2 regions of the Bacillus sp. AC266 genome follow, and region 1 is predicted to be linked to the other one. Evidence: riboswitches for the same ligand, from Rfam matches in the RefSeq annotation. Region 1 holds a riboswitch; the other holds the start of a gene.
The links. A riboswitch is a leader RNA that binds a small molecule or an ion and turns the genes downstream of it on or off. The one in region 1 is predicted to bind FMN.
Positions count from the first base shown of each region.

Region 2: linked by a shared signal. The riboswitch ahead of ribD (bifunctional diaminohydroxyphosphoribosylaminopyrimidine deaminase/5-amino-6-(5-phosphoribosylamino)uracil reductase RibD) and the one ahead of AC0IXC_RS15380 (ECF transporter S component) in region 1 are both predicted to bind FMN.

Region 1 is NZ_CEEDEC010000003.1:414,289-431,012, reverse strand. It holds gene resB (cytochrome c biogenesis protein ResB) at 1-263, shown strand, start outside; gene resC (cytochrome c biogenesis protein ResC) at 278-1,435, shown strand; gene resD (DNA-binding response regulator ResD) at 1,737-2,453, shown strand; gene resE (sensor histidine kinase ResE) at 2,453-4,228, shown strand; gene AC0IXC_RS15395 (cob(I)yrinic acid a,c-diamide adenosyltransferase) at 4,371-4,952, shown strand; gene AC0IXC_RS15390 (peptidoglycan DD-metalloendopeptidase family protein) at 5,038-5,652, shown strand; gene AC0IXC_RS15385 (hypothetical protein) at 5,857-6,543, opposite strand; FMN riboswitch at 6,792-6,931, shown strand; gene AC0IXC_RS15380 (ECF transporter S component) at 7,095-7,673, shown strand; gene AC0IXC_RS15375 (ferredoxin) at 7,791-8,039, opposite strand; gene AC0IXC_RS15370 (YpbB family protein) at 8,337-9,398, shown strand; gene AC0IXC_RS15365 (RecQ family ATP-dependent DNA helicase) at 9,388-10,917, shown strand; gene AC0IXC_RS15360 (CPBP family intramembrane glutamic endopeptidase) at 10,917-11,480, shown strand; gene AC0IXC_RS15355 (LysM peptidoglycan-binding domain-containing protein) at 11,503-11,982, shown strand; gene AC0IXC_RS15350 (metallophosphoesterase) at 12,054-12,830, shown strand; gene AC0IXC_RS15345 (MerR family transcriptional regulator) at 12,830-13,705, shown strand; gene AC0IXC_RS15340 (genetic competence negative regulator) at 13,783-14,391, shown strand; gene gudB (NAD-specific glutamate dehydrogenase) at 14,741-16,027, shown strand; gene AC0IXC_RS15330 (hypothetical protein) at 16,108-16,317, shown strand; gene AC0IXC_RS15325 (DUF3961 domain-containing protein) at 16,412-16,648, shown strand.
Region 2 is NZ_CEEDEC010000002.1:695,959-712,682, reverse strand. It holds gene AC0IXC_RS11305 (ribbon-helix-helix domain-containing protein) at 1-103, opposite strand, end outside; gene AC0IXC_RS11300 (alpha/beta fold hydrolase) at 235-1,233, shown strand; gene AC0IXC_RS11295 (Na+/H+ antiporter family protein) at 1,353-2,672, shown strand; gene AC0IXC_RS11290 (LacI family DNA-binding transcriptional regulator) at 2,698-3,624, opposite strand; gene AC0IXC_RS11285 (GNAT family N-acetyltransferase) at 3,739-4,215, opposite strand; gene AC0IXC_RS11280 (alpha/beta hydrolase) at 4,298-5,221, shown strand; gene AC0IXC_RS11275 (DUF2552 family protein) at 5,232-5,477, opposite strand; gene AC0IXC_RS11270 (CDGSH iron-sulfur domain-containing protein) at 5,617-5,823, shown strand; FMN riboswitch at 6,014-6,157, shown strand; gene ribD (bifunctional diaminohydroxyphosphoribosylaminopyrimidine deaminase/5-amino-6-(5-phosphoribosylamino)uracil reductase RibD) at 6,467-7,579, shown strand; gene ribE (riboflavin synthase) at 7,561-8,205, shown strand; gene ribBA (bifunctional 3,4-dihydroxy-2-butanone 4-phosphate synthase/GTP cyclohydrolase II) at 8,218-9,411, shown strand; gene ribH (6,7-dimethyl-8-ribityllumazine synthase) at 9,430-9,891, shown strand; gene AC0IXC_RS11245 (hypothetical protein) at 9,915-10,235, opposite strand; gene bioB (biotin synthase) at 10,417-11,415, opposite strand; gene bioC (malonyl-ACP O-methyltransferase BioC) at 11,417-12,226, opposite strand; gene AC0IXC_RS11230 (alpha/beta fold hydrolase) at 12,192-12,932, opposite strand; gene bioF (8-amino-7-oxononanoate synthase) at 12,929-14,116, opposite strand; gene bioD (dethiobiotin synthase) at 14,082-14,810, opposite strand; gene bioA (adenosylmethionine--8-amino-7-oxononanoate transaminase) at 14,810-16,243, opposite strand; gene AC0IXC_RS11210 (hypothetical protein) at 16,321-16,677, opposite strand.

The DNA.
Region 1 (16,724 bases):
AAAATGCAACAGCACTTACTGTAAGGAAAGATTTAACGCTTTGGATTCTCGGTATTGGAGGATTTATATTTATGGTTGGTGTGATTCAAGGGATGTATTGGAATCATCGCCGTATTTGGATACAACGCGTTAATGATGAATGGTGGATTGCAGGACATACGAATAAAAATTGGTTCGGTTTAAAGAAAGATATTGAAAGAGTACTAGAAGGTACAGCAATTCCGCAGCCAAGCGATAAAGTAGTGGATAAAAAAATTAGTTAAGGTGGGGAAACGATATGGTGCAAATAAGTAGTAACTTTCTCTTTACCGCATTTATTTTATATTTAATTGCAACTCTATTTTTCGGGGGAGCAATTAAAGAAAAAGGTCATAAATGGGCAAATATAGGAATAACGATTACAATTTTAGGGTTTATTGCACAAACAGTATATTTTGTTACAAGATGGATTGCATCAGGACATGCACCAGTTAGTAACTTTTTTGAATTCGGTACGTTTTTCGGCATGATGCTTGTTGGAGCATTTATTGTCATGTATTTTATGTACCGCGTAAGTATAATTGGACTCTTTGCATTACCAGTTGCGCTTTTATTAATTGCATATGCGAGTATGTTTCCGAGGGAAATATCTCCGCTTATTCCATCTTTAAAAAGTAATTGGTTACATATTCACGTGACGACTGCAGCAGCAGGGCAAGCAATTTTAGCAATTAGTTTTATTACGGGCGTTATGTATTTATTGAAGAATGTAGATCAATCAACGAGAAGCAAACGTACATTTTGGTTAGAAACGGTAGTGTTCACACTTGTTTGTACAGTTGGTTTTATTGGAGTGACAACGGTATTTTCTAGTATGAAATATGAAGCGAAGTTTCAATGGGTTGATAAAAATGAACAACAAGTGGAAATGAAGTACAATCTTCCGGCTTTAGTGGGACCGCACGAAGGAAAGTTATTGTCAGAAAATAAATTAGAGCCGACAGTTGAAGTTCCGGCGATTGTAAATGCGAAAAAATTAAATACAGTAATTTGGTCTGTGTTAGTCGGAACATTGCTATATATCGTATTAAGGCTTACATTACGTAAACGAGTATCAGCGGCGCTTCAGCCGTTAGTGAAAAATACGAATAGTGATTTGTTAGATGAAATTGGATATCGCTCTATTGCAATTGGATTCCCAGTTTTCACATTAGGTGCATTAATTTTCGCCATGATTTGGGCTCAAATCGCTTGGACGCGCTTTTGGGGTTGGGATCCAAAAGAAGTTTGGGCGCTTATTACTTGGCTCTTTTATGCTGCGGTATTACATTTACGTTTATCTAAAGGATGGCATGGAGAAAAATCCGCCTGGCTTGCAGTGATTGGTTTTGCAATCATTATGTTTAACTTTATTGTAGTAAACTTAATTATTGCGGGTTTACATTCATATGCATAGAGAAATAAAATAGGAGAGTGTATGTCACTTTCCTATTTTATTTTTGTCAAATTTTCTTCTTTTTTGAGAAAAACATGACAAAGTAGCGGTTGATTCTGTAAAATGATGTCGAGGACCAAATATACTGTTCAAAAAAAATACATAGTTTTGGAAAAAAAATGAACAAACTTTATTATTCTTGTGAAGCATAATATGGGAAGTGGAACGTTAAAAAATGCTTAATTAAACGAGGATAGGTGCAACATTATATTGTAGAAGGGTAGGTGTAAACCGTTGTGGTAAAAGTACGCAGCGGGTAGAAATGGAAAATGAATCAAGAATTTTAATTGTAGACGATGAGGATCGTATTCGTCGTTTATTAAAGATGTATTTAGAAAGAGAGCAATACACAATTGAAGAAGCGGATAATGGTGATACAGCTTTAGAAATGGCGTTACAAAATGATTATGATTTAATCCTACTGGATATTATGATGCCTGGTAAAGATGGTATCGAAGTGTGTAAAGGGATTCGTGAGAAGAAAGCGACGCCAATTATTATGCTGACAGCAAAAGGTGAAGAAGTAAATAGGGTACAAGGGTTTGAAGTTGGAACTGATGATTATATTGTAAAGCCGTTTAGCCCGCGTGAAGTAGTACTTCGTGTGAAAGCAGTATTACGCCGCGCTGTACCAACGACATTCTTTACACAAGATACAACGACGAAAGATGTTACTGTTTTCCCGCATTTAACAATTGATAATGATGCGCACCGCGTTACAGCGGATGGTAATGAAGTAAACTTAACACCGAAAGAATATGAATTACTATTATTCTTAGCGAAATCCCCGGATAAAGTTTTTGACCGTGAGCAATTGTTAAAAGAAGTATGGCAATATGAGTTCTTCGGAGATTTACGTACAGTTGATACGCATGTAAAGCGTTTACGTGAAAAGTTAAGTAAACAATCACCAGATGCAGCGAAAATGATTGTTACCGTTTGGGGCGTAGGTTACAAGTTTGAGGTTGTGAACGACTGATGCTTTGGAGAAGTGTAGTAGGGAAGTTATGGATGACCATATTACTTCTCGTTTCGTTTGTTCTTGGATTTGTTGCTATTTTACTTTCACAGTTTTTTAGAACGTATTATGTTGATATGAGTGAAGCTAGGCTTCAGAAAGTTGCAACAAGTGTCACGGAATTAATTGAAGAAGGTGCCGATGTAAAAACGATTGAGGATATTGCTTACAAATTTTCTGATCCACTTTCAAGGATTATCATTGTAGAAGACGGTAAGGAAATTTCTTCTTCGCCGAAACAAGAAGGATTAGTTACTCTTACAATAGATGATTTGAAAAATGATAAAGAATTAGCAGCTGTTTTTACAGATAAAAAGGATATTAAGAATAATATTAGAAAAGCTTCTAATAGTAGGAAGAATAAAAATACTGAAAATGATATTATGATCGTCGGGAAACCAGTACAGTCAAAAAATCAAAGTGCAGTGTTTGTATATGAATCATTGCAAGTTCCAATACAAGGTATGGAGAGAACGACTGATTTTATTTTCTTATCAGCCGGGATTGCGATTATTTTAACAACTTTCTTTGCATTTTTCTTATCTACTCGAATTACGGCACCGCTTCGTAAAATGCGTGAGGTTGCATTTGAGGTAGCGCGCGGGAAATTTGATACGAAAGCCCCTATGGTGTCGCAGGACGAAATTGGTGAGCTTGCAACTGCTTTAAATCAAATGGGGAAACAGTTGAAGTTTAATATGAATGCCCTGCAGCAAGAAAAAGAGCAGTTAGCTAGCATTTTGAGTAGTATGGCAGATGGTGTTGTTACGTTAAATCAAGAAGGTGAAGTCGTTGTTATCAACCCACCGGCAGAACACTTCTTACAAGTTTGGCAAGAAGAAAAAGAAGTAGAGTTAATTAAAAAACTGCCTTCTGAACTTGTTGAACTATTCCATCTCGTTGTAGAAAGTGAGCAACAACAAGTTGTTGAAATTAATTTGCAAAAAGGTAACTACGTAGTTCTTATGACACCGCTTTACAATCAAACAAAAATTCGTGGAGCTGTAGCAGTATTGCGAGATATGACGGAGGAGCGTCGTCTTGAGAAAATGCGTCAAGACTTTATTGCGAATGTATCACATGAACTTCGTACACCGATGGTAATGCTTCAAGGATATAGTGAAGCAATTTTAGATGATATTGTGCAAACGAAAGAGGAAATTAATGAGTTTGTTCAAATTATTTATGATGAATCTGTTCGTTTAGGTAAACTTGTAAATGAGTTATTAGATTTAGCCCGTATGGAAAGTGGACATGTAGAGTTACATATAGGTGAAGTAGATATTCATCCATTTGTCGAAAAAATTGGCCGTAAATTCCAGGGGATTGCAAAGGATAAAGAAGTCCAATTAACAGTGGATTTCCAAAGTCCAATTGAACAATATCCGTTTGATGCAGACCGTATGGAACAGGTACTGACGAATTTAATTGATAATGCAATCCGTCATACAAATGCAGGTGGACATGTTACACTTGTAATTAATACGAAAAATAGTGGCCTTACTTTCGAAGTGCAAGATTCAGGTGCTGGTATTCCAGAAGAAGATATTCCGTTCTTGTTCGATCGATTCTATAAAGCTGATAAAGCAAGAACGCGAGGGAAAAAAGTTGGAACAGGACTCGGGCTTGCGATTGCTAAAAATATTGTTCAAGGTCATGACGGGAAAATTTCTGTATCAAGTGTCGTTGGAGAAGGAACTACATTCTCTGTATATTTACCAAATCGTATAATTTAGATATATATGTTTTTTAAAAGTTGATCATGAATAAAAGCTTTACTGTTTTTTTATTTTTTTGTAAGTGCAATTAAATAAAGAATGGTAGAGTTTTTTTCTTTAATAATCAGAATGAAAATAAAAAGAGAGGTGTCATAATGAAATGAAACTTTATACAAAAACAGGTGATAAAGGGGAAACGAGTGTCATAGGTGGCCGAGTGGATAAAGATCATATACGTGTAGAAGCTTATGGAACAATTGATGAGGCGAATTCTCATATCGGATATGCCATGTCTAAATTACAAGAGGAATGTTTTCGTAACATTTATAACGAACTTGAAAATATTCAACATGAACTATTTGATTGTGGAGGGGATTTAGCAATAGTAGAGAAGAAAATCCCTTATAAAGTAACGATAGAGATGGTCGAGTATTTAGAGAGACGAATTGATTCGTATACAGAAGAAGCGCCGCCTTTAGAGCGTTTTATTTTACCAGGCGGTAGCGAGATATCGGCTGCACTACACATTGCACGTACAGTTATAAGAAGAGCAGAACGTTGTATAGTGTCATTGCAAAAAGAAGGAGAAACCAATGAAATTGTTCTAAAGTATATAAATAGGTTATCTGATTATTTATTTGCGCTTGCTAGAGTAATAAATGCGCGTTTACAAGTGAAAGATGTGGAGTATAACCGCAGTGCACTTGTTTTTCGTAATAAAGAAGAGAAGGAAGTGGAGTAATACACTTTCTTTTTTTTGTATACTTTTTTCTGTAATATCCCACAATAGAGAAGGTATGACGGTTATTAGAAAACGGAGGATGTATATGAAAGCGTTAAAATGTGGCGTGGTGATATTGAGTGTATTATTTTTATCTCAATTACATGTTTACGCTGAAGGGAATCAGTGGATATGGCCTGTTGATGGGCAGATAAGTGATTATTTTGGGACAAGACATGGGAAACACTATGGTATTGATATAGCTGCGCCTATTGGAACGCCTGTTGCAGCTATTCAAAATGGTAAGGTGACAAAGTCTTATTTTTCAAGTAGTTATGGAAATGTTGTGTTTATTAAACATGGAGAATATGAGGCTGTTTATGCGCATTTAAATAAGAGATATGTAGTTCAAGGTGATAACATTTCAAAAGGAGAGCTAATTGGAGAGGTAGGGAATACAGGAGAATCGCGAGGAGCGCATTTACATTTAGAAGTGCATCAAGGGAGATGGACGATGGAGAAAAGGAATGCGATGAATCCGTTGCTTGTTTTAAATGAACAAAAAAATCAAGTTGTGTCATCATCACTATATATTGTACAAAAAGGTGATACTTTAGTTGGTATTGCCCGGAAATTTAGTATGACAGTTGAGGAAATTAAAGTGAGGAATGGATTGCGACAAGAGCAAATCTATCCGAACCAACAACTATACGTCAAGTAAAGGCAACGTCTCAAAAGCATAACTTTTGAATAAATTTATTTTTTTCTTATTTAAGATTGCGATAGTAAATGAAATTATATCGAACATAGCTCTTATTATATCGACATTTCGACAAGAAATATCGACTAACAATAAAATGCGACAGTAAGAGCAACCTATTCCTAACGAAAAACCGTCCCAAAAGATCTTTTGGGACGGCTTCTTTTACCAAAAAATAAAGACACATATAAATCCAGTAATAGCTAAGTAGCTATATAAGTAAAAGACTTTTGTTCTTGTTTTTTCTTTTGTCCGAAATAGTACGATAGTTGGTTCGATTAGACCAATTGTAAGACAAAGTAAACCAAGAAGCATAAAGCCAATTGAAAGAGAATACAGGGCGATTTGTGGTGCTTGAAATGGAATCATCCATTTTAATAAAAATGCAATAAGTGCAGTGTAACAAATGCAACCGATGTATTTATTCAATGGTGTATCAGAACGGAAACCAGGAAGTTTCTTGGAAAACGGACGGGAAACAACTTCCGTTTGTAAAGATGTATGTTCTTCAATTATTTTTTGAGCTTCTTTTCCTTTTTGGAAAAGGGATAAAATCCAGTTTCGCTCACCTTGGAAAATAAATTGAGAAGTTGTTAAATAGTGATCAACTTTTACCTTATTCCAACTCTTCCATGGATGACGCTCACACAATTTTAATTTACTTTCTGTTTTTTTATCATACTGATAAATACTTATGCCATCTTGGTCAAAAGTAGCGTAGTATGTCTCTCTTGAGAATGTGCCTAGATCAATTGGACAGTAGAAAAGTAATTCTTTTTTCAAATAAAAGTATTCTTTTCTTAAGTTCTTTTTCATTGCTTCTCGAATAGAGTGTCTTTTATCTTTCTTCATGACATTTCCTCCATAACTCAGAAAATGTTCTTATCTTAACAATTCAACATCTTATCACTTTTGACGACATATGACTAGGGGGATTCATAAGAGAAATACCGAATTATAAAAAATATGGGTTGTATTGTAAAATATAGTGATCGTTTCTTTAATTATATAAAATCAATAACTTATTTTTAGTAAGTTACACTTTTTTTGTTCACAATACGATCATGTTGTTGTATAATGAAGTGGAAAATAGAATATCGGTCTATCTTCGGGGCAGGGTGAAAATCCCGACCGGCGGTGATGAACATTTAATAATTTCGTTCTAAGCCCGCGAGCCGTTAAGGCAGGATTTGGTGTGATTCCAAAGCCGACAGTACAGTCTGGATGGGAGAAGATGGAGGTTCAAGCGTTCAAAAAAGATAAGTATTTGAACGTCTGTTTGATGTGCCTTAAAATTCTCCCTTTGTGTAAATCACAAAGGGTTTTTTCGTTCTATGAAAAAATAGGCATAGCAGAACCTTTCCACTTTCCATGAGAAGATCGATGGAAAAGGAGAGAGAAAGATGAAACAAAAAAACAGTGTAGTGCAGATGGTGAGTGTAGCGATGCTAAGTAGTATTGCGTATTTACTAATGATGTTGGATTTTCCATTCCCAGGGCTTCCGCCATTTTTAAAAATTGATTTTAGTGATGTGCCAGCTTTAATTGCGGCGATAATTTTTAGTCCAATTGCAGGTGTAATTGTAGAAGCGATAAAAAATATTTTGCATTACGGAATTCAAGGAAGTTTAACGGGAGTACCAGTAGGAGAAGTAGCAAACTTTATAGCGGGATGTTTATTTATTGGTCCAGCAGCATTCTTATTCCGAAAGTATCGCACAGTAAAAAGTTTAACGACAGGATTAATGCTAGGTACAATTACTATGACAGTTATTATGAGTGTGTTAAACTACTTTATTATTTTACCAGCGTACACTTGGTTTTTAAATTCACCAGCTATGTCTAGTGATATTATGCGACAAACTATTGTAACGGCGATATTACCGTTTAATGTAATTAAAGGAATTGTTGTAACAATTGTATTTGTAGCACTATTTTCACGCTTGAAAGTATGGGTATTTGCAAAAATGAAAAATGCTTAAAAATATTAAACCATTGGCAGCGTAACTGCTAATGGTTTTTTTGTTAGTGAGAATGAAAAAGAGTGCAAAAAATCCCCCTCATACTTATGAGGGGGATTTTTTGAAGTTAATAAAAGACTATTCGAATTTTAAAGAGTCGCCATCAAATGATTCGTCAGCAACTTTAATTGAGTCAGTTGGACAACCTTCGAATGCATCCATCATATCTTCAATTAATACATCTGGAATTTCAACGATACCTTGGTTATCGTCTAATGTTACAAATGCAATGCCTTCATCATCATAGTCATAAATGTCTGGTGCAGCAGCACCACAAGCACCGCATGCAATACAAGTATCTTTGTCAACGATTGTATATTTTGCCATATTTTTTCCCTCCTGATAATATGTATGTGAAAAGTTCGCCAAAAAATTATAATCTTATTGTAAAACGGTTTTAAAAACTTTTCAACATAAAATTATAATGATAATGCTTATCAATTAGAGTGTCAACTTATTTTTGAATTATTTCATAAGATTTTCAAAATACTTAAATGTTATTTCGTTTGATACAATAGAATATATACAAGCATGTAGTGTGAATATGATAAGTTAAATGAATAGCAGTTAATGTGCAATCGTATTGAAAAAGGAATGAAGTTAGACTGAGAGGTGGAAGCGGTAATGCAGCTACAATATACTTTATTATATTGTTTAAAACAATTGAATGGTGAAAGAACCGTTTCTTCGATTTATTATTTATTAAAAGGAAAGAGATCGTCGCAAACATTACAAGATGGGAATATGTTTCAAATTTCTTTTTTGTTTGGGATTTATAAGTCATTAAATAGAGCTGATTATGATCAAGAAGTTGCAAAGTTGTTACAAACGGATTTAGTTCAAGGTATACATGATAATACATATGTGTTAACGACGGCTGGTAACGTGCAATTAAACAAATGGGAAGGTGACTTTGCCTTTCCGACATATTTAAATGGTTTACACTATGGTGAAATAGGTGAAACGTTTTGGAAGAGGTTATCATTGATCGTTCAAACTATTTCGAATTTACAACAGGCGAATACGAAATTTATTCCAATTCAACAGGATACAGAAATAATGATGTGGGTGAAACGTTTTCTCACTGGAATACCGTATATGAGAAGTGAATTGGCTAAAAGATTATGGAAGGAAATGCATACTCTTTTACAAAAAAATAATCCAGTAGAGGCGACAATCGTAATATATCGGTTAACTGGGTATAAACGTATTGGGTGTACTTTACAACAATTAGCGGAAATTACGAAACAAGATATATTTCGAGTGTATTTTTTATTTTGGGGTACAATCCATTTCCTTATTCAAGAAGTTCGCAATAAAGAAAATGAGTTTCCATTATTAGCTGAAATTATATCTTATCCAAATGAGAAAGCTGATTTATTTAGTTTATCAACGAAAAAAACATATAATCTTTGGAGACAAGGACGCTCTTTAGAAGAAATAGCAACAATTCGGAATTTGAAGGTTGCCACGATAGAAGACCATTTTGTAGAAATTGCTTTACGAGAAAAAGAATTTTCTATTGAAATGTTTATGGAAAAAGAAAAAATGGAAAAAGTAACAAAAGTAATTGAAGCATTACAAACACGTAAATTGCGAGTGTTGAAGCAAGCGGTTGGAGAGGAAATCTCTTATTTTGAAGTACGTCTTGTATTGGCACGGATGGAGGGTATAAATGAAGCTTGAGGAATATTTATATAAGTGGTTTGGATATTCTGAATTTCGTCCGGGGCAAAAAGGAGTTATTACGGACTTATTGGAAGGAAAAGATGTTGTAGCAATGCTTCCGACTGGAAGGGGAAAGTCAATGTGTTATCAACTTCCGGGGCTTCTGCAAGAGGGTACGGTGCTTGTTGTATCACCATTATTATCTTTAATGGAAGACCAAGTTACGCAATTAAAGTATGTCGTGAAAAATCGAGTTATTGCATTGAATAGTTTTCGGACGTTAATTGAAAAAAGAGAAGCAATGAAAAAGCTATCTTTTTATAAATTTGTTTTCGTATCACCAGAGATGTTGCAGTCGGAACTTCTAATAAGAGAATTGAAAAAAATTCATATTTCATTATTTGTCGTAGATGAAGCGCATTGTATTTCACAATGGGGCTATGATTTTCGGCCAGATTATAAAAAATTAGATAAAGTAATTGAGAGTATCGGATCTCCGACAGTATTAGCATTAACAGCAACTGCGACAAAGGATGTATTGCGAGATATAGCGGAAAGTTTAAATCTAAAAAATATTGCTGAGCATGTGTACTCAATTGATCGTCCAAATATTGCGATGGAAGTGCAATTTGTGGAAACAATAGAAGAAAAAAAAGAGGCGCTTTTTGAGCATGTAATGTATTTGCAAGGGCCTGGTATTGTTTATTGTTCAAGTAGGGCCTGGACAGAGCGTTTAACCGAGTATTTAAGAGGAAAAGGAATTACAGGTGTAGCTTTTTATCATGGTGGTATGGAACATGAAGAGCGTATGTTAATTCAACAACAGTTTATGAATGACCAGTTGCAAATTGTAATATGTACAAGTGCTTTTGGGATGGGGGTAAATAAGGCGAATACAAGATATATTATTCATTTTCAATATCCGACAAATGTAGCTTCATATTTACAAGAAATTGGAAGAGCGGGAAGAGATGGAGAATTGAGTATAGCCATTTTATTATGTAGTCCATTGGATCACGATTTGCCAATTTCAATCATTGAAGATGAATTACCAAGTAAATCGCAAATACAATTTTTATTTTCGTTACTACAAGAAAGAATGTTTCAAACGAAAGTATTACCATTAGAAGATGTAGAAGAAATTTGTTATAATGCAGCAAGATTTAATGAACAGTATTGGCGCTTTACACGTTATCATCTCGAACATCTTGGAATCATACAACAGCGAAATCTCATGTTAGAGAGCTTGTCAGATGAAATAATGCACAGATTAATAGCGGAAGTGGAAGTGAGAATGCGTAATAAATATAGTGAGCTAGAAAATATGAAGTCATGGATACAAGTTCAAGGATGTAGACGTGAATATTTATTACAACAATTCGGTTATAGAAAAGAAAAAGAGATAGAAAACTGTTGTGATTACTGTGGTATTACAAAAACGGATTATAAAAAAAGACGAGCGCAACAGTTAGTTTTCGACTATAATTGGGAAACAGAGTTACAAAAGCTTTTCGGCCTAAGAAAGATGGAGGAATGATGAACATTCAAAGGCATAATGTTGAAGATATGAGTCCGAGAGAAATAAGACTGAATCTCTACATAACACAACTAATCATTATTGGTATCGGTTGTTTACTAGCATATATATTATTTCAAGATAAAAGAGAAGTTTATAGTTTATGGAAATGGGAACCGGTTTCTATACTTTTAATAGGTAGCTTGTTAGCGATTTGTATTGTGTTATTAGATTATGTTGCAATGCGAGTGTTTCCAGAATCTTGGTTTGATGATGGTGGCATTAACGATAGAATGTTTCAAGGGATTTCTGTCATGCATTTACTCGTTATCACGTTTATTATTGGCTTTGCGGAAGAGTTTTTATTTAGAGGTGTAGTGCAGACTCATTTCGGAATTGTAATAGCGAGTTTAATTTTTGCTGTGTTACATATTCGGTATATAACGAAGCCTTTTTTGTTTTGTTTCGTCTGCTTTATTAGTTTTGTTTTTGGTTATGTATTCGAGTGGACAGGAAATTTGTTTATAACAATCTTTGCACACTTTCTTGTTGATTTTATAATGGGGCTCCAATTAAGAAAATAAATGGAAGGTGGTGGTGAACAACATGAGAAAACGAATTCCTGATTTTGAAGAGGAGTTAGAAGTTGAGCAAGTGGAAGAAGATGAAAGTTTACCGCCGCGTAGTGAAATTCATAGAAATAAAGAGAACAAACCAAAGTTTAAAATGAATCACATTTTCGTCCGAGTGTTAACATTTTTGTTCATATTGTTACCTATTAGTATCCTATGGTATACAGATAAGTATATACAGGTAAAAAGTGATAGTAATAATGCTGAGAAAAGTGCGTTTGAAGTAATTTTCTTTGATTCCGCTAAGACTGAATCAAAGAAGCAGTCTGAGAAAGTAGCAACTCATGTTGTGAAAGATGGAGAAACTTTAGAAAGTATAGCGAAGCAATATTTCTCAGATGAAGATGGGATAGAAATAATAAAAAAGTATAATGATTTACAAGAAGACGAAGTGAAGGTAGGACAAGAATTGAAAATTCCTATAAAAGATAAGTCCACGAAGTATGAGAGCTAGCTAAATGAGTGATATATAGCTCCACATAAAATTAAGGACTATACTTTACGAGGAAGGAGAGTAAAAAATATATGTCATGGATTATATTATTATGTACTCTCATATGCATTGGTTTTGTATGTCTTCTTGGAATGTATAAAGAAGCGATGCGTAATACAGTGTTGGAACATACTTTAGTATTCGAAGAATTTCCGGAAAGTTTTCAAAAAGTTAAAGTTTTTTTTATTTCGGATATTCATAGAAGGATCATTTCTAGCTCGCTAATTGAACGAGTGAAAGGAAAAGCAGATATCGTAATTATTGGCGGTGATTTAGCTGAAAAAGGAGTACCTTTATCGCAAATCTCTTTAAATATTCAAAAGTTAAGAGAAATAGCCCCTGTATATTTTGTATGGGGAAATAATGACTATGAAATTGAATATCACGAATTAGATGCTTTATTAATAGAAAATAATGTGAAGGTATTAGATAATACAAGAGTTGTATTTGAATCTGAATTAGGAGAGAAAATTTGCTTACTCGGTATCGATGATGTTGGATTAGAACGAGATCGTTTAGATTTAGCGTTGTCTGATTGTAAAGAAGAAGGTTTTCGCATTTTAATTAGTCACAACCCAGATATAATAAAGAAAATGTCTGGTAATGAACAAATTTCGCTCGTATTAAGTGGACATACACATGGAGGCCAGATTCGGTTGTTTCCATCTGAAAAGTATTTAAAGGGTGGCATATATAAGCATTCTAATACGACTCTCTTTGTTAGTAATGGGTATGGAACAACATTGTTCCCTCTTCGTTTTCGGGCACCTTCCCAAACACATATCATTACGTTATGCGGAGGGAAATAATGCCGAATTCAAATGGAAAATATAATATAAAAGCTGTCTCAAATATACTCGGAATTCAACCGAGTACACTTCGCGCATGGGAAAGACGCTATCATATTATTGCCCCAAAGAGAAATCGTGCGGGGCATCGTTTATATACAGAAGAGCATATTCATATTTTGAAATGGTTAATGAACAAAGTTTCTGAGGGGATGATGATTGGACAAGCAGTTCAGTTATTAGAAGGGAATCGGTTGCAGAACAACGTTCAAAAAGAAAAAATTACTGATACAGAAGTTGTTTTAGTGGACGATATACTACAAGCTTTGTTAGAATTTGATGAAATTACAATTTCTGCATTATTAAACGAGGTTTTTAGTATATATTCAACGGAAAAGGTTGTTGCAAGCATCATTCTTCAAGTGGCAAACAAGTTGTTAACTTTAAAAAGTAATAATGAGATTACAATGTCGCAATTCAAATATGTTGTATCATTCTTACAAACACGTTTAGGAATGATCTATCATAATGCGTCGGTGTATTCTTCCGTTAACAAAGTTTTCGTTTTAGAAAATAATATATTAAAAGGATTTATTTTCGCGACGTATTTACGACTAAAAGGATATCAAACAATGTATATGGGGACAAGTTTAGATGAAGAAGGTATTTTACTAGCTATTGAACAATTACAACCTAAATATTTGTTTATATCTTTTGATGATGAACGAGAACTTGAAGAGGCAGTAGAGTTTATTGACTTGTTGCAAGAAAAAAATGAAAACATCTCTGGTGGTTTTATAGGAAGAAAAGGCATTGGAGATCAATTAAATCTTCAAAATATCCTAATTGGTAACACGAAAGAAGAATGGGATGGATGGTTAAAGATGTCGGAATAGTCGTTCGAAAAGAACCATCTATTTTCTATTTCATATAATAAAAATTAGATGCAATGGTTACGTAGGGAGGGTATGAGATGAGACTGGAACGTTTAAATTATAATAAGATTAAAATTTTCCTAACATTTGATGATTTATCTGAACGAGGATTAACGAAAGAAGATTTGTGGAGAAATGCACCGAAAGTACAGCAACTATTCCGTGATATGATGCAAGAAGCAAATACAGAATTAGGGTTTGAAGCGGATGGACCGATTGCTGTTGAAGTATTTTCTCTACAAGCTCAAGGTATGGTTGTAATTGTAACAAAAGAAAATCACGAAGTGGACACAGAAGATGAGTTCCGTGACGAGTTTATTGAAATGCAAGTGACTCTTGATGAAAGTGAACATATACTTTACGAGTTTGCTACATTAGATGATGTAATCAATTTGTCAAATCGCTTATATAACCTTGGTGTAACTGATGGGAAGTTGTATACGTGGGATGATCGTTTTTATCTTTGGATAGAAGAAGAAGAGCAATTTCAATTATTGAAGGCGGATTTTATAGCTATTTTAGCGGAGTACGGTAATCCGTCAACAGCAACAATTTACCGCGTAATGGAATATGGTAAAGAATTAATGGATTCTCAAGCGATTGAACAAATATACAATTACTTTGTGAAAAAACAAAACCTCAGCTAATGTAACGTAGCTTGAGGTTTTATTTTTATTCAGCTGAAAATCTAAAATCTATAAAACGAAGTGTAGGTAACAAGACTAGCCGATCTGTATGTTAAAATGTAATCAGTATTTCTTGATGAAATAATGGTTTTATCGAATGTATTTTGATGAAAATAAAAAAATATTTAAATATTTAAGTATTTTACTTTTCTAAAAGCAATAAAAGGACTATAATAATAGTGAAAACGCTTGCAATACAAAATAGTTTGTATATATTTGTTAGCGTTTTCTATTGCATTCCAAATTTAACGGTGTATACTAGGCAATGAAGGTTTACTAAACAAGTGAAATTACAGGGGGTTTACTTACTATGGTAGCCGAAAAGGGAACTCAAACGAAAACACAACAACAAGGGGAACAACATTTTGAATTGTTAAATTCAACACAAATTGTAATTAATGAAGCATTAGAAAAATTGGGTTATCCAAACGAAGTATATGAATTATTGAAAGAACCAATTCGTATGATGACAGTGAAAATTCCAGTTCGTATGGATGACGGGACTGTTAAAATATTTACAGGATATCGTGCACAACATAATGATGCTGTTGGTCCAACGAAAGGTGGAATTCGCTTCCATCCAAACGTAACAGAAAATGAAGTGAAAGCACTTTCTATTTGGATGAGTTTAAAATGTGGTATTGTTGATTTACCATATGGTGGAGGTAAAGGTGGAATCATTTGTGACCCGCGTGAGATGTCTTTCCGTGAATTAGAAAGATTAAGCCGCGGTTATGTACGAGCAATTAGCCAAATTGTTGGTCCGACAAAAGATATTCCGGCTCCAGATGTATTTACAAACTCACAAATTATGGCATGGATGATGGATGAGTATAGCCGTATCGATGAATTTAATTCACCAGGATTTATTACAGGTAAACCACTTGTATTAGGTGGATCACACGGACGTGAAACAGCGACTGCAAAAGGTGTAACAATTTGTATTCGTGAAGCTGCGAAAAAACGTGACATTGATATTAAAGGTGCACGCGTTGTTGTTCAAGGATTTGGTAATGCGGGTAGCTTCTTAGCTAAATTTATGCATGATGCAGGCGCGAAAGTAATTGCAATTTCAGATGCTTACGGTGCATTACATGATCCGAATGGATTAGATATTGACTACTTACTAGATCGTCGCGATAGCTTTGGTACTGTAACAAAACTATTTAATAATACAATTTCAAATACAGAACTGTTAGAACTTGATTGCGACATTTTAGTTCCTGCTGCAATTGAGAACCAAATTACAGAAGAAAATGCTGATAAGATTAAAGCGAAAATTGTGGTTGAAGCTGCAAATGGTCCAACTACATTAGAAGCAACAAAAATCTTAACAGATCGTGGTATCTTACTTGTTCCAGACGTATTAGCAAGTGCTGGTGGCGTTACGGTATCTTACTTTGAGTGGGTACAAAATAACCAAGGTTACTACTGGACTGAAGAAGAAGTAGAACAACGTTTAGAAAAAGTAATGGTAAAATCATTCGATTCAATTTATGAAACATCACAAGTTCGTAAAGTGAACATGCGCTTAGCTGCATACATGATTGGTGTTCGTAAAATGGCTGAGGCTAGTCGCTTCAGAGGTTGGGTATAATATATAATGTTTTGAGAAAACGTGATTTCCTTTCGAGGGAATCGCGTTTTTTTGTTGAAGTATTAAATGAGGTGTTGTATATGGGGAATGAAATAATGGAACGAGTAGACCAATTAGAAGAAAAGGTTAAGGTGTTAGAGGGTGAACTTGCAAGAGCTAAGAGAGCCCGAAAAACAAGTGTCGTTCGGGTGTTCGGCGAAGGATTATTATTTTTAATATTTGGTGCAGTTGTAGTTGGACCAATTATCGCGTTTATATTCACAATTATTACTTGGTTTGGTGAAAAATAGAATAAAAAATAAAAAAGAACGCTTGTTCTGCACGAACAAACGTGCTATACTTTCCTTAGATAAGCAAAACGGAAATGATTTTAAGGAGAGATAAATGATGAAAATGACAGTAGACCAAAGATTTATGATGCCAGCAGATGTTGTAGAACGAGTGGAAGTATTACGAAACAAACAAAGCAAGCGTGGCACATTATTACAATCGGTAAATAAATTTTTCGGTTTAGATACGAAAGAAGATTGTATTTGGTTTTACGGTTTTTACGGAGTGGCTGTAAGTATTGTATTATTTATGGTATTCACATCAAATATTTTCGATGTTCTCTTCGCATAAGAAATATGCCATAAGGACATTGCCACCGAATACATATATAAGGAAGTAAGGTAATTTTTTAGAGCGGGAGTTGGTA
Region 2 (16,724 bases), on a different contig from region 1:
TTAATTTCTTTGATAATGTATATGGGCTCATTTCAAGCCGTTTCGCTATAATAGCGATTGATTCGCGTCTATTTAAAGAATCAATAATTTCTCCAATCGTCATATTCTCCCTCCTCTCTTAATCGCCTAAACTTGAAATCAAACCAGTATGTTATGATACAATGATTTTCTAGTAGTATATGCAAAAGAAAGAGCCTGTGCGATTCATACCATTTAAGAAAAGGAGGTTTACATATGCTTTTTCGTAGCCATACCCCTCAGTTTTACAACGAAAAGAAGCAACTAATCCCTAACAGTATCGCTACGATAGAAAGCGTTATGATTAATGACCGGAAACAATCTCTCCTTATACGCGGCCAAAACGTGGACCAGCCTATTTTATTATGCTGTCACGGCGGCCCTGGTATGGCACAAATCGGCTTTATTCGCCATTTTCAAAAAGAGTTAGAAAAGCACTTTATCGTTATTAATTGGGATCAGCGAGGGGCAGGTAAATCCTTTTTATGGCGGGACATCCAAACAAATCTTACGATTGATCAATTTTTTTCAGATGCAAAAAAGGTTATTCAATATCTTCTCAAACGCTTTAATAAGCAAAAACTATTTCTCGCTGGTCATTCTTGGGGAAGTATTATCGGACTACAAATCGCTAATCAATGTCCCGAATATATAGAAGCATACATCGGCATCGGTCAAATCGTACATATGAAGCAAAATGAAGAATTACTATATCAACATTTAATTAGCTCTGCCAAAAAACATGACCATAAAAAGGCATTAGCTTCTCTTTTAAAATTAGGGAAACCACCCTTTTTAGATACGAGACGCCTCATTATTCAAAGAAAGTGGCTTGGTACATTTGGAGGAGCAATCCAAAATGGATCTTCCTTTTCTTTCATACGAAAAGGCTTCTTTTCTCCTGAATATACGCTATTAGATTGGTTCAAATTTCTCGCAGGAAATTTAAAATCCGGAGTTTTATGGGAAGAGATGCTGACAATCGATTTCTTTTCATCTATTTCAAGTTTATCTATTCCTGTTTATTTTTGTTCTGGTCGCTATGATTATCAAACTCCTTATGCACTCGTTCAACAATATTGCGATGTCATTCAAGCTCCTATTAAAAAGATGATTTGGTTTCCAAACTCGGCACATTCTCCAGATTTAGAAGAGCCTGAGTTATTCGCTAAATCTTTACAATCAATTAAACAAGAACTATCTTTTCAACATTAATAACAAAAGGCGCTTTTACATTTCATAGAAAACATTTTATAATGATATGTCGCAAGTATATGTCACTACAAACACTTGCTTGCCTTAACAGAATAAAAATTAGGGAGATTACATTTATTATGAACGCTGTACTCATCGCAGTAGCAGTCATGCTACTGCTTAGTTTGTTACGTGTCCAAGTCATTGTCGCCATTATCGTTGGAGCTTTAACAGGCGGACTTATCGGCGGACTCGGTATTTCAGAAACAATCAGTACTTTTACAGCCGGCCTTGGGAACAGTGCTCCTATCGCATTAAGCTACGCAATGCTCGGTGGATTTGCTATTTCCCTTTCAAAAACAGGACTTCCTGATGCAATGATCCAATCAGCTTTAAAATGGATCGGCAACGAACAAGACACGAAAAAACAAGTCTATTCTAAAATACTTATATTATTTATCATTTTAACAATGGCTTGTTTCTCACAAAATATTATCCCTGTTCATATCGCCTTCATCCCAATCTTAATTCCAGCACTTTTAAAAGTATTAAATGAGCTGAGGGTGGATCGTAGGCTTGTAACATGTCTTATTACATTTGGGTTAATTACCCCTTACATGTGGGTTCCAGCAGGGTTCGGAAAAATTTATCATGACGTATTGCAAACAAATGCTGCGCAAAGCGGTCTTACGTTTGATGTCGCACTTATTCCAAAAGCGATGACTATTCCAGCAATCGGTATGATTATCGGATTATGTGTAGCGGTTTTCATTACATACCGAAAACCACGTACATATGAAACAGAACAAATTCATTCTGCACAGAATGAAATCGTTCCCTATACGAAAAGAAGCATTACTTTGGGTTTATTATCAATACTCGCTACATTAACTGTGCAATTAGCAACAGAATCAATGATTTTTGGTGCTTTAGCAGGTATTATCGTCTTATCAGTTAGCGGTAGCCTCCCTCTTAAAGAAGCCGATGCTATTTTAACGAGTGGAATGCGTATGATGTCCTTTATCGGATTTGTTATGATTTCTGCCGCTGGATTTGGCGCTGTTCTTCGAAAAACTGGACATGTTGAATCTCTTGTGCAAACGAGTGCACATATAATCGGAAATAATAAACCGCTTGCTGCATTTCTTATGCTCATTATTGGACTTCTCGTTACGATGGGAATTGGCTCTTCCTTTTCAACCATCCCAATCTTAACAACAATTTTCGTACCATTATGCGTCCAGCTCGGATTTAGTCCCATGGCTACAATCGCAATTATCGGTACAGCTGGTGCACTTGGTGATGCAGGTTCTCCAGCATCTGATAGTACACTTGGACCAACGTCCGGTTTAAATGCTGATGGTCAGCACCATCATATATGGGATACATGTGTCCCAACATTTCTACACTATAATATACCGTTACTTATATTCGGCTTTATTGCCGCAATTACACTATAAAAGGTGCGTTTTAAAAACGCACCTTTTACTTTGTTGTTTCTCTCTCAATGCACCTAAATTCTGTTTCCACTTCTTCTTGTCGCACTTGTTTCTTCTTTATTTTTCCTATTAACTGTTGAAAAGCTATTTCCCCATTTTCTTCGATATAACTTCCAATCGTCGTTAATGATGGACTTATCCATTCACCCTCTACACTCCCGTTAAATCCAATGATTTGTAACTTACCTGGTATATGAATATTAAGAGTTTTCGCCGCCCTGATTAGCTCAATAGCGACCTTATCACTTGAAGCTACAACCCCATCTATGTATGGATGCTTTTGTAACAATTCAAGAAACTGTTGATTCGTATACCCTTGTACAATTTCCTCTCGATAAGAAAGTCCTTCTTTCCAAGCAGTATCTAGAAATCCTGCCACATGCTCTTCCATTTCTTCACTCTTTACTCCCTCACCGATATAAGCAAGAAACTGGCAGCCTTTCTCTTTTAATAAAGAAACAGCTTTCTGTCCACTTTCATAATAGCTCATAAGAGATTGTCGTTCTTCAAGCACAGCGAAAGGAAGTGAGATTTCTCCTATACTTCGAAAAACAGATTTCGTCATTATAACGCCTGCAATGTTATTTTGCTCCAACATATCTATGTATCTATTCTTATTTTCTATATTACAAACTATTACTTGATACCCTTCTTTGTATGCTATTTCCTCAACGAAACGGAGCAAAGTGATGTATGATGGATTATGCAAATTATCTACAAGTAATGCAATCACCGTTGAAGGCTGTTTAAATAAAGGCTTTGCTGTAGCATTCGGTCTATAATGTAATTCTTCAATTGCTTTTTTTACTTGTTTGACCGTATCTTCATGGACATATCCTTTTTCGTTAATGACTCTTGAAACGGTTGCGACTGAAACACCGGCCAATTTTGCAACATCACGTATAGTTGCCACATCGTCACCCCTTAATATGGTAATAGATTACAATTTTAAATTAAACCAAAATATAACATTCGTCAAGGTTATTGTTTTATATTTCTGAAAATTGTTACACAATTTCCACTCTACTCAGAAAATATACTCCAGCTGAATTTCATGTGAAATCGCGATATTATCATAACCAATAAACGGAATTTCTTTCTTTATTTTTCGTGCTTCCTTTACCGCATCAATATACAAGTCCGTCATCATGAAGTTACGTTTTTGATAAAAACGAAGTGCGTTCATATTATCATTCGTCGTAATAAGCCACAATTTTTTACATTCGTTCTCTTTTGCCACTCGCAATACACAATCCACCAGTTTTGTACCAAGCCCCTTCCCTTCCTCAAAACTATTTAACGATACAATTTCACACATGTTTTCTATCACTTTATATGTTACAATTCCCACTATTCTGTTATTTCTAAGTGCAATAAAACCAGGTAATTCTTCTAATTGATGTACTCTGCCTCGCGAGACCATCATTGAGCTTCCCCAGTTTTCACACATAAAATCCTGAATTACTTCTTTCATTTCTGGTGTGATTTTTTGTATATGAACCATACACGATTTCTCCCCTTTTCACATCATTGTGATACAATGTTAGTGTATCACATGTAGAGGTATTTGGAGGATGAGGTAAAGTATGAAACGTTTTTTTACAGCATTGTTTACTATACTAGGTGCACTAACTGCGATTGGGATTTTCTTTACAAATAAAGTTATGTACTTGAAGAAAAAAACAGAGGAAGAAGTTTTAGAACGCGAAACGAAAAAGCATTTTCATTTGGACGATTTTAAGGCTATTCAAAAAGAAGAGGTTCACATCCCTTCTCAATTCGGATACGAACTTCACGGATATTACATGCCAGCTGGTCATTCCAATAAATTTATGATTTTTTGCCACGGTGTGACTGTAAATAAAATGAATTCCGTTAAATATGCAAACTTATTTTTAAATAGAGGATATAACGTATTTATTTATGATCATCGCCGTCATGGTAAAACCGGTGGTAAAACAACAAGTTATGGCTATTATGAAAAACATGATTTAAAGTCAGTAGTTGACTGGCTAAAAGATCGTTTCGGAACGAATATTACACTCGGAATTCATGGTGAATCTATGGGCGCTGCAACTCTTCTTCAATATGCAGGATTTGTAGAAGATGGTGCTGATTTTTATATTGCTGATTGTCCTTTCTCTGATTTTTATGGACAGTTACAACATCGTTTGAAAGTTGAGTTTCATTTGCCAAAATGGCCTTTATTACCTTTAGCAAATGCCTTTTTAAAAGTTCGTGATGGCTATACAATTCGTGAAGTTTCACCAATTGATTGTATAAAAAATATTAACAATCCGGTTCTCTTTATTCATAGTAAAGATGATGACTATATTTTATCTGATATGACGAAATCACTTTATGAAGCGAAAGAAAATAATAAACAGCTTTATATTGCAGAACATGGTGCACACGCTTGCTCTTATAATGAAAATAAAGAAGAGTACGAAGATGCCATCGATCAATTTTTAAACACATATGTAAAAGAAACAAAAAACAGGCTTGCATAAGCCTGTTTTTTTACTGCGCTAAAATGTCTGTAACTTGTTCCATATTTTCAGAAATCCACTTTACTGCCTCGTCTAGCGTTGGGAATTCCGTCGTTTGAAAAGTTACCTCATCTTGAAGTAACCAAACATCTTTCGGTTCTTGTCCTACACCTGCGATTGACCAATGAAGTAAACTATATGGATGATTATCATTCAAAAATGATGCCCATGTGCGCTCATTTGCAATATTTTGTAGTGCGTGTAATTTTTTATCCATCTTTCGTCACCTTACTCTAGTCAGTTATACAAACTATTATAACACTCTCTTCTCTCTCAAACAAAGTGCTCTTTTTATATTGTCAAGTACTCTCCCTAATTATATGATGAGAGTAAGCGTTTGGAAAGGAGGGATAACGTTGGCAAAAGTACAAATTAAAGTGAATGATAATGGCTCTTTTCGCGTTACAGGGGACGTGGAATTAGTTGACTCACAAGGGAATGTATTCCCAGCAAAACCAGCATTTTCTTTATGTCGTTGTGGTTTATCAAAAAACATGCCTTATTGCGATGCTTCGCATAAAGGCAAATTCGAGTCTGTTGTTAGAGCACCAGAGGCAGAATAAATATTTAAAGAACATGCACATTTATTTGTGTATGTTTTTTCTTTTGATCAAAGCCTATACAGCCCTTCCCCTTTCCACATTTCTATTACTTTCGTCCCCATTCAAATCGGCATATATTTTCAAACAATTCTTCACATTCGAACATTTTTTACTATGCTTTTTTCTTTTTTGTGCTATAATGTGAGCAAACAACATCCTTCGGGGTCGGGTGAAATTCCCAACCGGCGGTGATGAAGCGATAGCTTCTAAGTCCGTGACCCGTTTTCAACGCGAAAACGGTGGATCTAGTGAAACTCTAGGGCCGACAGTATAGTCTGGATGGGAGAAGGATATGTTTTCTAGTAATTTTATATAGCGAATACACTTTTATTTCAGTATGCATATTTTTAAAGTTTCATTTTGAATCTTTATATATGTTTTATTTTGTATAGTTATGTTTCTATACTGAAATAAAAAGATACGACTAGCGTTGAAAGAATTTGATATTTTGCTAGGTTTTTTCCTTATGCCAAAATATCAGTCATCGTTAGGTTTCTTTCCTATACTTTCGTATTCGAACTATATTTCTAGAAATCACGTCTCCCAAACCCCAAGGATATAAAATCCTTGGGGTTTTTTGATTTTTTCAGGAGAGGTGAAAAGAATGACAGATCAAGAATATATGAGGATTGCCTTGCAGTTAGCACAAGGAACATCGGGACAAACAAGCCCAAATCCTATGGTTGGTGCCGTTGTTGTTAAAGATGGAAAAATTGTTGGAATGGGTGCCCACATGCGTGCTGGTGAAGAACATGCTGAAGTTCATGCTCTTCACATGGCTGGTGAAAGAGCAAAAGACGCTACCGTTTATGTAACACTTGAACCGTGTAGCCATTTTGGAAAAACACCCCCTTGCTGTGAATTACTCATTGAAAAAGGAGTTCAGCGTGTTGTAATTGCTACTCTTGATTGCAATCCACTCGTTTCCGGAAATGGAAAAAGGAGATTAGAAGAAGTTGGAATCGAGGTAACTACTGGTGTTCTTGAGGCGGAAGCCACTTTATTAAATCGATACTTTTTTCACTATATGAAAACGAAACGTCCCTTTGTAACAATAAAAACAGCAATGAGCTTAGATGGAAAAACAGCAACTATAACCGGTGAAAGTAAGTGGATTACAGGCGAAGAAGCACGCGCTGACGTTCACCAATATCGTCATATACATGATGCTATTCTAGTCGGTGTGAATACAGTTCTAACTGATAATCCACACTTAACAACACGAATTCCAAACGGAGGTAAACATCCTATACGCGTTATTTTAGATACCCACTTACGAACGCCGCCATCTTCTCATGTCATAACAGATGGCTTAACTCCGACATGGATTATTGTCGGTAAGGATGTAAACAAAGAGAAAATAGCGTCTTATAAATCTAACAATATAGCTGTATTCCAAATGAAAACACAGCAAATTGAAATACAAGATGTCCTATCCCTGCTCGGTGAGAAACAAATTCTTTCTCTGTTCGTTGAAGGTGGTCAAACGGTGCATGCAAACTTCTTAAAAACAAATAGTTTTAATGAAATCGTGACCTATATAAGCCCGAAATTAATTGGTGGAAAAGATGCACCCACCTTATTTGGCGGAGCTGGTTTTTCGAAGTTACAAGATGCACTTTCCTTAACAATTCAAGAGATGAAACAAATCGGTAATGATATAAAAATTGTTGCAACCTTAAAAAGCGAGGTGACGGAATGTTTACAGGAATCGTAGAAGAGTTAGGAACGATATCAAGCATGACTCAAAGTGATGAAGCAATGAAGCTAACTATTAGCGCAAAGCAAATTTTATCGGATGTCAAATTAGGTGATAGTATCGCAGTTAACGGCATTTGCTTAACAGTAACTACTTTTACGACTACTTCATTCACTGTCGACGCAATGCCTGAAACAATGAAAGCAACATCACTTCGTATGCTAAAGCCAAGTGCCAAGGTGAATTTAGAGCGGGCGATGGCTGCAAACGGACGATTCGGTGGACATTTCGTCACCGGACATATCGATGGCATCGGTACGATTTTAACTAAAAAACAACATTACAATGCCATCTATTACAAAATAGCAATTTCTGATGAATTACTACGCTATTGTTTGCATAAAGGATCCGTTGCTGTTGATGGCACTAGCTTAACAATATTTGATATAGACGAATCTTCAATTACAATTTCACTCATCCCGCACACAGTAAGCGAGTCTATAATCGGAGAAAAAAAAGCCGGGGACATCGTAAACATTGAGTGTGACATGATTGGAAAATATATTGAACGCTTTATTTCAAAGCCAGTAAAAAGAACAGGGTCAATGACCGAAAACTTTTTACAAGAAAACGGATTTCTATAAGGGGGAAGCACAATGTTTCATCGTATTGAAGAAGCTCTAGAAGATTTAAAACAAGGAAAAGTCGTTATCGTATGTGATGATGAAAACCGAGAAAATGAAGGCGATTTTATTGCTTTAGCAGAGTACATTACACCAGAAACGATTAATTTTATGATTACACACGGTCGTGGTCTCGTTTGTGTACCGATTACGGAGGAGTACGCAGAACGTCTACAGTTAGAACCAATGGTATCTCATAATACAGATTCACATCACACTGCGTTTACAGTCAGCATTGATCATGTTTCTACAACAACAGGGATTAGTGCTCATGAACGTGCAACTACGATACAAGAATTGTTAAACCCTGCATCAAAAGGCTCTGATTTCAATCGCCCTGGACATATCTTTCCATTAATTGCGAAAGAAGGCGGTGTACTGCGCCGTGCTGGTCATACAGAAGCCGCTGTCGATTTAGCCAAACTTTGCGGAGCAGAACCAGCTGGAGTCATTTGCGAAATTATAAATGAGGACGGTACGATGGCACGTGTACCTGATTTACTAGAGTGCGCAAGACAATTTGATATAAAAATGATTACAATAGAAGATTTAATTGCTTATCGCCGCCATCACGAAACACTTGTGACAAGAGAAGTGGAAATTACATTACCTACAGATTTCGGTACTTTCCATGCAATTGGCTATTCTAACTCATTAGATATGAAAGAACATATCGCGCTCGTAAAAGGTGATATTTCAACAGGCGAACCTGTACTTGTACGCGTTCATTCAGAATGCTTAACAGGAGATGTATTTGGTTCGTGCCGCTGTGATTGCGGACCACAGCTACATGCTGCACTTGCTCAAATTGAGCGTGAAGGAAAAGGTGTTCTTCTCTATATGAGACAAGAAGGACGAGGAATTGGCCTTCTGAATAAGCTTCGCGCTTATAAGTTACAAGAAGAAGGGTTAGATACTGTAGAAGCAAATGAAAAACTTGGGTTCCCAGCTGATCTTCGTGATTACGGTATTGGCGCTCAAATTTTAAAAGATTTAGGCTTACAAAGTTTACGATTATTAACGAATAATCCACGAAAAATTGCTGGCTTACAAGGTTACGATTTAGAAGTAACCGAGCGTGTACCGTTGCAAATGCCAACAAAAAAAGAAAATAAAACGTATTTACAAACGAAAGCAAGCAAATTAGGACATTTACTAAACTTATAATTAAGGGAGAGATACATTATGGTATTCGAAGGTCATTTAGTTGGTACAGGATTAAAAGTTGGGGTTGTTGTTGGACGTTTTAATGAGTTTATTACAAGTAAGTTACTTGGCGGAGCTTTAGATGGATTAAAGCGTCACGGTGTAGAAGAGAATGATATTGATGTTGCATGGGTTCCTGGTGCATTTGAAATTCCTTTAATCGCTAAAAAGATGGCCAATAGCGGAAAATATGATGCTGTTATTACATTAGGTACAGTAATTCGCGGTGCTACAACACATTACGATTACGTTTGTAATGAAGTAGCAAAAGGTGTTGCGTCTTTATCACTACAAACGGACATTCCAGTTATTTTCGGTGTATTAACGACAGAAACAATTGAACAAGCGATTGAACGTGCGGGTACAAAAGCTGGTAATAAAGGATATGAATCGGCAGTTGCTGCGATCGAAATGGCTCATTTATCAAAACAATGGGCTTAAAAAAGAGGCTACGGCCTCTTTTTTTATTTTCTCACCTTTTTTCGTACATCTTCTATTAATTCATCCATCGTTTTTCCTTCTGTTTTTATACGAAGAGCTTGTGCTGTTCTCCACACATTTTCTCTCTTTTCCGCTTCTTCTATAATAGAAATTTCCTTCCTCACTTCTTTTAAATCTTTTCCTTCTGTTTCAAGCCCAAAATGTTCAGCTTTCGTTCGAAAATGCTGTTCAATTCTTTGTTGCATTTCTTTTTGTTCAGGATTTTCAGCCGCCTTAACTGGATCAGCACTTATCGCTTTTATTAAAATCAGACAGGTCATAATAGTTAATATGTATTTGTACATGTAAAATCCTCCAACCCGATATAAATTACATTTTTACTATGTACAATTAGGGCTTGGAAAATTCGTCCACAAAATTATTTTTCTCGTCCAAAAGTGACTACTATCAAGCGTTAATGGACTTTTATTACATTTTATTTACAAAAAAAAGCAACCCCTTTAAAGAGTTTGCTTTTCATCTATCTTATAGCGCACATTCTTCAATCTCAAATCCTAAATCTTCAATCATACCCCAGTCCGCAGTCGGCTCTTGTCCAGCTGTTGTTAAATAGTCCCCGACAAAGATAGAGTTTGCTGCAAATAAACCAAGTGGCTGTACAGAACGTAAATTAAGTTCTCGACCACCTGAAATACGAATTTCTTTTGTTGGATTTACAAAACGCATCATCGCCAGCACTTTTAAACATTCTACAGGTGTTAATTCTTTTTGTCCTTCAAGCGGAGTACCCTTTACAGCAACAAGGAAATTACATGGAATAGAATCCGCATCTAAACGTTGTAATTCAAATGCAATTTCAGCGCGCTGTTCAATCGTTTCTCCCATTCCGAAAATTGCTCCAGAGCATGGAGAAATACCGGCTTGCTTCGCTTTTTGGACTGTATCAACACGATCGTCATACGTATGCGTTGAACAAATGCTATCATAATTGTTGGCATGCGTATTTAAATTGTGATTATAACGATGCACACCAGCTTCTGCTAACTGACCTGCTTGATCTTCATTTAAAAATCCTAAACAACAGCAAATTTTTAAATCTGTCGTTTCACGAATTTCCTTAACTGCTCCAATAACGTGATTTACTTCTTTATTCGTCGGACGACGACCAGATGCAACAATACAATATGTACCTGCTTTACGACGAATTGCTTCGTGCGCTCCTTCAACAATTTTCTCTTGTGTTAACCATGCATACTTATCAATCGGTGCTTCTGAAATAATAGACTGTGAACAATACCCGCAATCTTCAGGACATAATCCAGATTTCGTATTTATAATCATGTTCAACTTTACTTTCTTACCAAAATGATGATGGCGAATGATGTAAGCTGCATTCATAATTTCTAAAACCTCTGTATCATCAGCTTCTAATATTGCAATTGCATCTTCTTTCGTAATCATTTTCTCTTCTACTACGTCGTATGCAAGTTTTTTCCAATCCCTTTTTGTTTGTACTTGTTTCATTTCATCTCTTCCCCTCTTTTGTTATATACGTAAATAAAGCATGATATGTTGCCATTATCCCTTCTTTTCCCGTGAAGTCTCTTTCGTATATACGAAGCATCGTACGAAAGAGTGAAGGGCTTTGACAGTAAGACTCTTCATTACTATTGGTTGCCCCTACTTTTCGAATAGAATGTAGAAACTCCCTAACTTCTGTAAAGCTTTCTATGTAACACGTTTCAGAAACATGTACATTTCCTAATGGATTTTTGCATATATTCACTAACTGTTCTTTCGAAACGAATCGTTGTCCTATTGAAGTACAATTGTGTATCCCCTTTTCTTTCTTAGCACGCTGAAAAGACGTATGCAATTCTTGAAAAGTCGTATTACCAAACGTGGAAAATAATAATATTCCTTCTTCAGACAAATAGTTAAATAAATTTTTCACTGTCTCTTTTAAATCATTAAGCCATTGAAATGTAGCATTTGAAATGATGACATCATATGGATTTTCTAATTTTAATTGTTCAATATCTTCACATCGAAACATCACATTCCCCAAACTTTTTCTAGTTTTCGCGACTGCAATCATCTCATCAGCAAAATCCACAGCTGTAATATGAGCTTTCGGAAATAAATTTGATAATTGCTCTGTTACATATCCTGTCCCGCATCCAAGTTCTAAAATACGTATCGATGATGTTTCACTATATCGTTCCTTCAATGTAGAAAGTAACGAATGCGCCATCTTTTTTTGTACATTTGCATATTGATCGTAGGATACAGCCGCCCCGTTAAACCGTTTTTGCAGTAACGTTTTGTTGATCATGTCGTATCCCCTCTACAAATTGAATAATTTCATTTGCGCAATATTCAAAATTCGTTACACATAATGCATGCCCAGCACCGCTTACTACTTTTAGATTGGCATTCGTATTATTCGCCATACTATGGGCTGCAGACAATGGACATATTACATCCTGCTCTCCATGAAGGAGTAACAGCGGGGCTTTCATATCTATTACTTCATTTCTCATATCTGTTTCTATTAAATAATCTAAGCCTAATTGTAAAGACTGAATCGAGTCTCCTTTAAACTTCTGCGCAATCTCTTCAAAACTCGTATTCTCCCTCAGCTCACTTTTTATAAACATATTTTCATAGAAACGCTTCAAAGTATCTTCTTTTTTTCTCGTTAAATTCTTTTTCATACGTTCTACATGCAAGGAATTCCATCCACTTGTATAGTCACTTGTATTGGTAAATTTAGCGGTACCACCAATTAGTACCATACCTTGGGCCTTAATCTTTTTATAAGCTTGTACTGCCGCTAACGCTCCTAGTGACCATCCAACTAAAATTACATTTTCATCCTGCGCTACATCTATTATTCGCCCCGCAAATTCACTTTGTTCTTTCACGTTACGCCAATCTATACATTGAACAGAATATCCTTTAAAATACGGCAGAACCAAAGTCCAAACACCTTCTTCCATTCCCCATCCTGGAATAAAAATAAGCTTTAGCTCTTTCATACTAAAAACCCCTCTTCTTTGCCAATGCGTATAATATGCTGAATAGCCCATTTTAAATCGGCTATTGTATGTTGTGACGTAACTGCAAAACGGATTCGAGAACTACCAACTGGAACAGTCGGCGGACGAATTGCAATGGCTGCGATACCTACCTCTTGTAACCTTTCACTAAACCGTAAAGTATTTTCATTTGACCCAACTACAATCGGTACAATATGAGTTGAGCTATTTCCAATATCAAAACCAGCTTCTTGTAAATGCGTCCTGAAATATGCACCATTCTCTATAAGTCGCTCTCTTCTTTCGTTATCTTCTTTCACAATTTCAATTGCTTTTCGGATCGCCCCTAATGTTCCTGGTGGTAAAGCTGTAGTAAAAATCAAGCTTCTCATCATATTTTGTAAATACTCTATATAAATGGAATCACCCGTTAAATACGCACCATAACACCCTAAAGCCTTACTAAACGTCCCCATATGTATATCAATTTTTTGAGCAATATCTTTTTCTACATGAGATAATCCTGCTCCACCGATTCCATATATTCCACTTGCATGTGCTTCATCAACTATAATGATCGCCCCGTATTTCTCTTTCAGCTGAACTAAGCCTCTCAAATATGCAATATCTCCATCCATACTAAAAATCGTATCTGTTACGATTAATTTTCTCTTTTCTGGTGACGCTATTTGCAACATCTTTTCTAAATGATCCAAATCATTATGACGATATCTTTTATGCTCTGCTCCGCTTAATATAATTCCATCAACAATACTTGCGTGATTTAATTTATCACTAAAAACCATATCGTGACGACAGGCTAAAGCAGATATAGCACCTACATTTGCTATATACCCGCTATTTACGATTAATGCTCTTTCAGTACCTTTCCAATCACATATACTTCTCTCAACCTCTTCATACAGTGGATAATTTCCTACAACGAGACGAGATGCTGTCGCTCCAGTTCCGTATTTTCTTGTGCAGGCAATAGCAGCTTCTTTCAACCTTTCATCTCCAGCTAACCCTAAATAATTATTTGATGCTAAATTTAGCATCCTTTTCTCATTTCGAATAAGCCATGTCTCTTCCGCTTTCTCTGTTACATGTAAATTACGATACTGCCCTTGCTCCTTTAATTGTTCTACTTTAGATTGAAGATGCGTGCGCCACATTTGATTCATTTTGGATGAGCTCCTCTAATTTTGAAATCATAATATGCTCTTTTGCCGCCCCTAATAATTCTTCCTTTGTAAACTCTCCTTCAAGGAATGGTAATAACCCTAAAACCGGCACGCCACTTAACTCCTCAATCATTATTTTATTTTCTTGCACTCTTTCTTTTTCACATTCTTTACAACCAGACAAAATTACACCCGCTACTGTTAAACCGTGTGCCTTTGCATAAGAAATTGTTAAGACAGTATGATTAACTGTCCCTAGTGTCGGACGCGCTACTACAATAAGAGGGAGCTCTAATTCTTTTGCAAAATCAATCACTAAAGCGTCTTCTGTATATGGGACGGCAAGCCCACCAGCTCCTTCTACCAATAGGCTATTAAACTCTTTTAGTAGTTCATTATAGTGAGCAGTAATTTCTTTTAACATTACCGTCCTTCCAGCTCTTTTCATAGCAAGTCTCGGAGCAAGTGGTTCTTCAATGGAATAAGGACAAATTTCATCTTCTTTTGTCGGTACACCCGATAATGCTTTTAATCTTGCTGCATCACCCTCAGGATTTGATGCAACATGTCCACTTTGCAACGGTTTATATACACCAACATTATGTCCACGCTCTCGAAATATACCTGCCAATGCTCCTGTCACTACCGTTTTGCCAACTTCTGTATCCGTTGCTGCTATAAAGAAACCACTCATTACTCTCCCTCCGTAACATCCGAGATTGCTTTATATAAAATGCGTAACATCTCATCAATCTCAGCCACCGTAGATGCAAGAGGAGGCATAAATACAATCGTATTACCGAGTGGTCGCAATATCATGCCCAGCTCTCTTGAACGTTTACATACTTGAACGCCGACTCTTTCTGTCCATTCAAACGATTCTTTCATTTCCTTATTCTTCACAAGTTCAATACCAACCATTAGCCCACACTGACGAATATCTCCTACGTGCTTATATTCATTAAGAGCTTCTAATTGTGCCGCTACATATTCTGCTTTATGCGCAACATCTTCTATTAAATTAGTTTTTTCATATAGTTCTAAATTTGCAATTGCTACGGCACACCCTAACGGATTCCCTGTATAACTATGACCATGGAAAAACGTTTTTTGTTCTTCATAGCCTCCTAAAAAGGCATTATAAATTTCATCTGTCGTTACCGTAATTGCCACCGGTAAATAACCACCTGTTAAACCTTTTCCGGCTGTTAAAATGTCTGGCGTCACATCCTCGTGTTCACATGCAAACATTTTCCCGGTACGCCCAAATCCAGTCGCTACCTCGTCTGTAATAAATAATACATTGTATTTTGTACATAAATCGCGAAGCCCTTTTAAGTATCCTTTTGGCATTGTAATCATCCCACCAGCACCTTGCATTAATGGCTCCACAATAATAGCTGCTACTTCTTCATGTTTTTCTTGTAGCATTTCTTCCATTTCTTCTAAATGTTTCTTTACAATTTGTTCCTTATTATCTCCATAAGGAGAACGATATGTATATGGATACGGCATTTTAATTGCCTCAAATAATAGTGAGCTATACACTTGGTGAAACAAGTCTATTGCTCCTACTGAAACAGCACCTATCGTATCACCGTGATATGCTTCTTTTAATGTAACAAATCTTTGTTTTTTCGGTTTTCCTTTATGCTGCCAATATTGAAAGGCCATCTTAATTGCAATTTCAACGGCGCTAGAACCAGAGTCTGAATAGAATACTTTCTTCAAACCTTCTGGTACAACTTCAATTATTTTTTCTGCTAATAAAATAGATGGAACGTTAGCAAGTCCTAGCATAGTAGAATGAGCAATTTTATTTAATTGCTCGCGAATTGCCTCATCTAGTTCTGGTACTTGATGCCCATGAACATTTAACCAAATAGATGAAACACCGTCCCAATATTCATTTCCATTTACATCGTATAGCTTTCTTCCCTCTCCACGTTCAATAATGACAGGATCTTCTTCTAAATAATCTTTCATTTGTGTAAATGGGTGCCATACGTAATCTTTATTCTTCTTCGATAATTCTTCATATGTATAAGACGATTTTTCACTCGTGTTACTATTAACAGCCACAATTGTCACCCCTAATGTTAACTTATTTATAAATATAGTTAACATTAAAAACAAATGACTGTCAATTATTTTTAAATCAAACAGTTCTCAAAAAAGAACAACTTATCATACGATAAGTTGTTCTACTTTCCATGTTGTATCTTTCCAATTTCTAAAATAATCTCTTCATCTTTTTTTCCTTCTGTATCAATTCCAAGTTGCTTAGCATGCTCAATTAACAAATCATGGCGCTGCTCAAATCTAGCGGTATCTACTTCTTTTGTAACCTCTTCTTTTGTTTTCCCCTCAGTAGAAACTCCTAGTTTAGTAGCTGCTTTTTCCATCGATTTCTTCTCTTCAGTTTCTTTCACTTTCTTCACTTCTGACTGCTGTATTTGCTTTTGTTTCGACTGCTCTGATTCAGCTGCAAAAGCTGTGTAAATTCCAGCACTTCCGCCAACGACTAGTAAGGTGGTAAAAAGAATTATTTTTTTCTTCACTCTTTCCTCCCCTTTCAAATTCATTATAACGCACATTTTTACAGTAT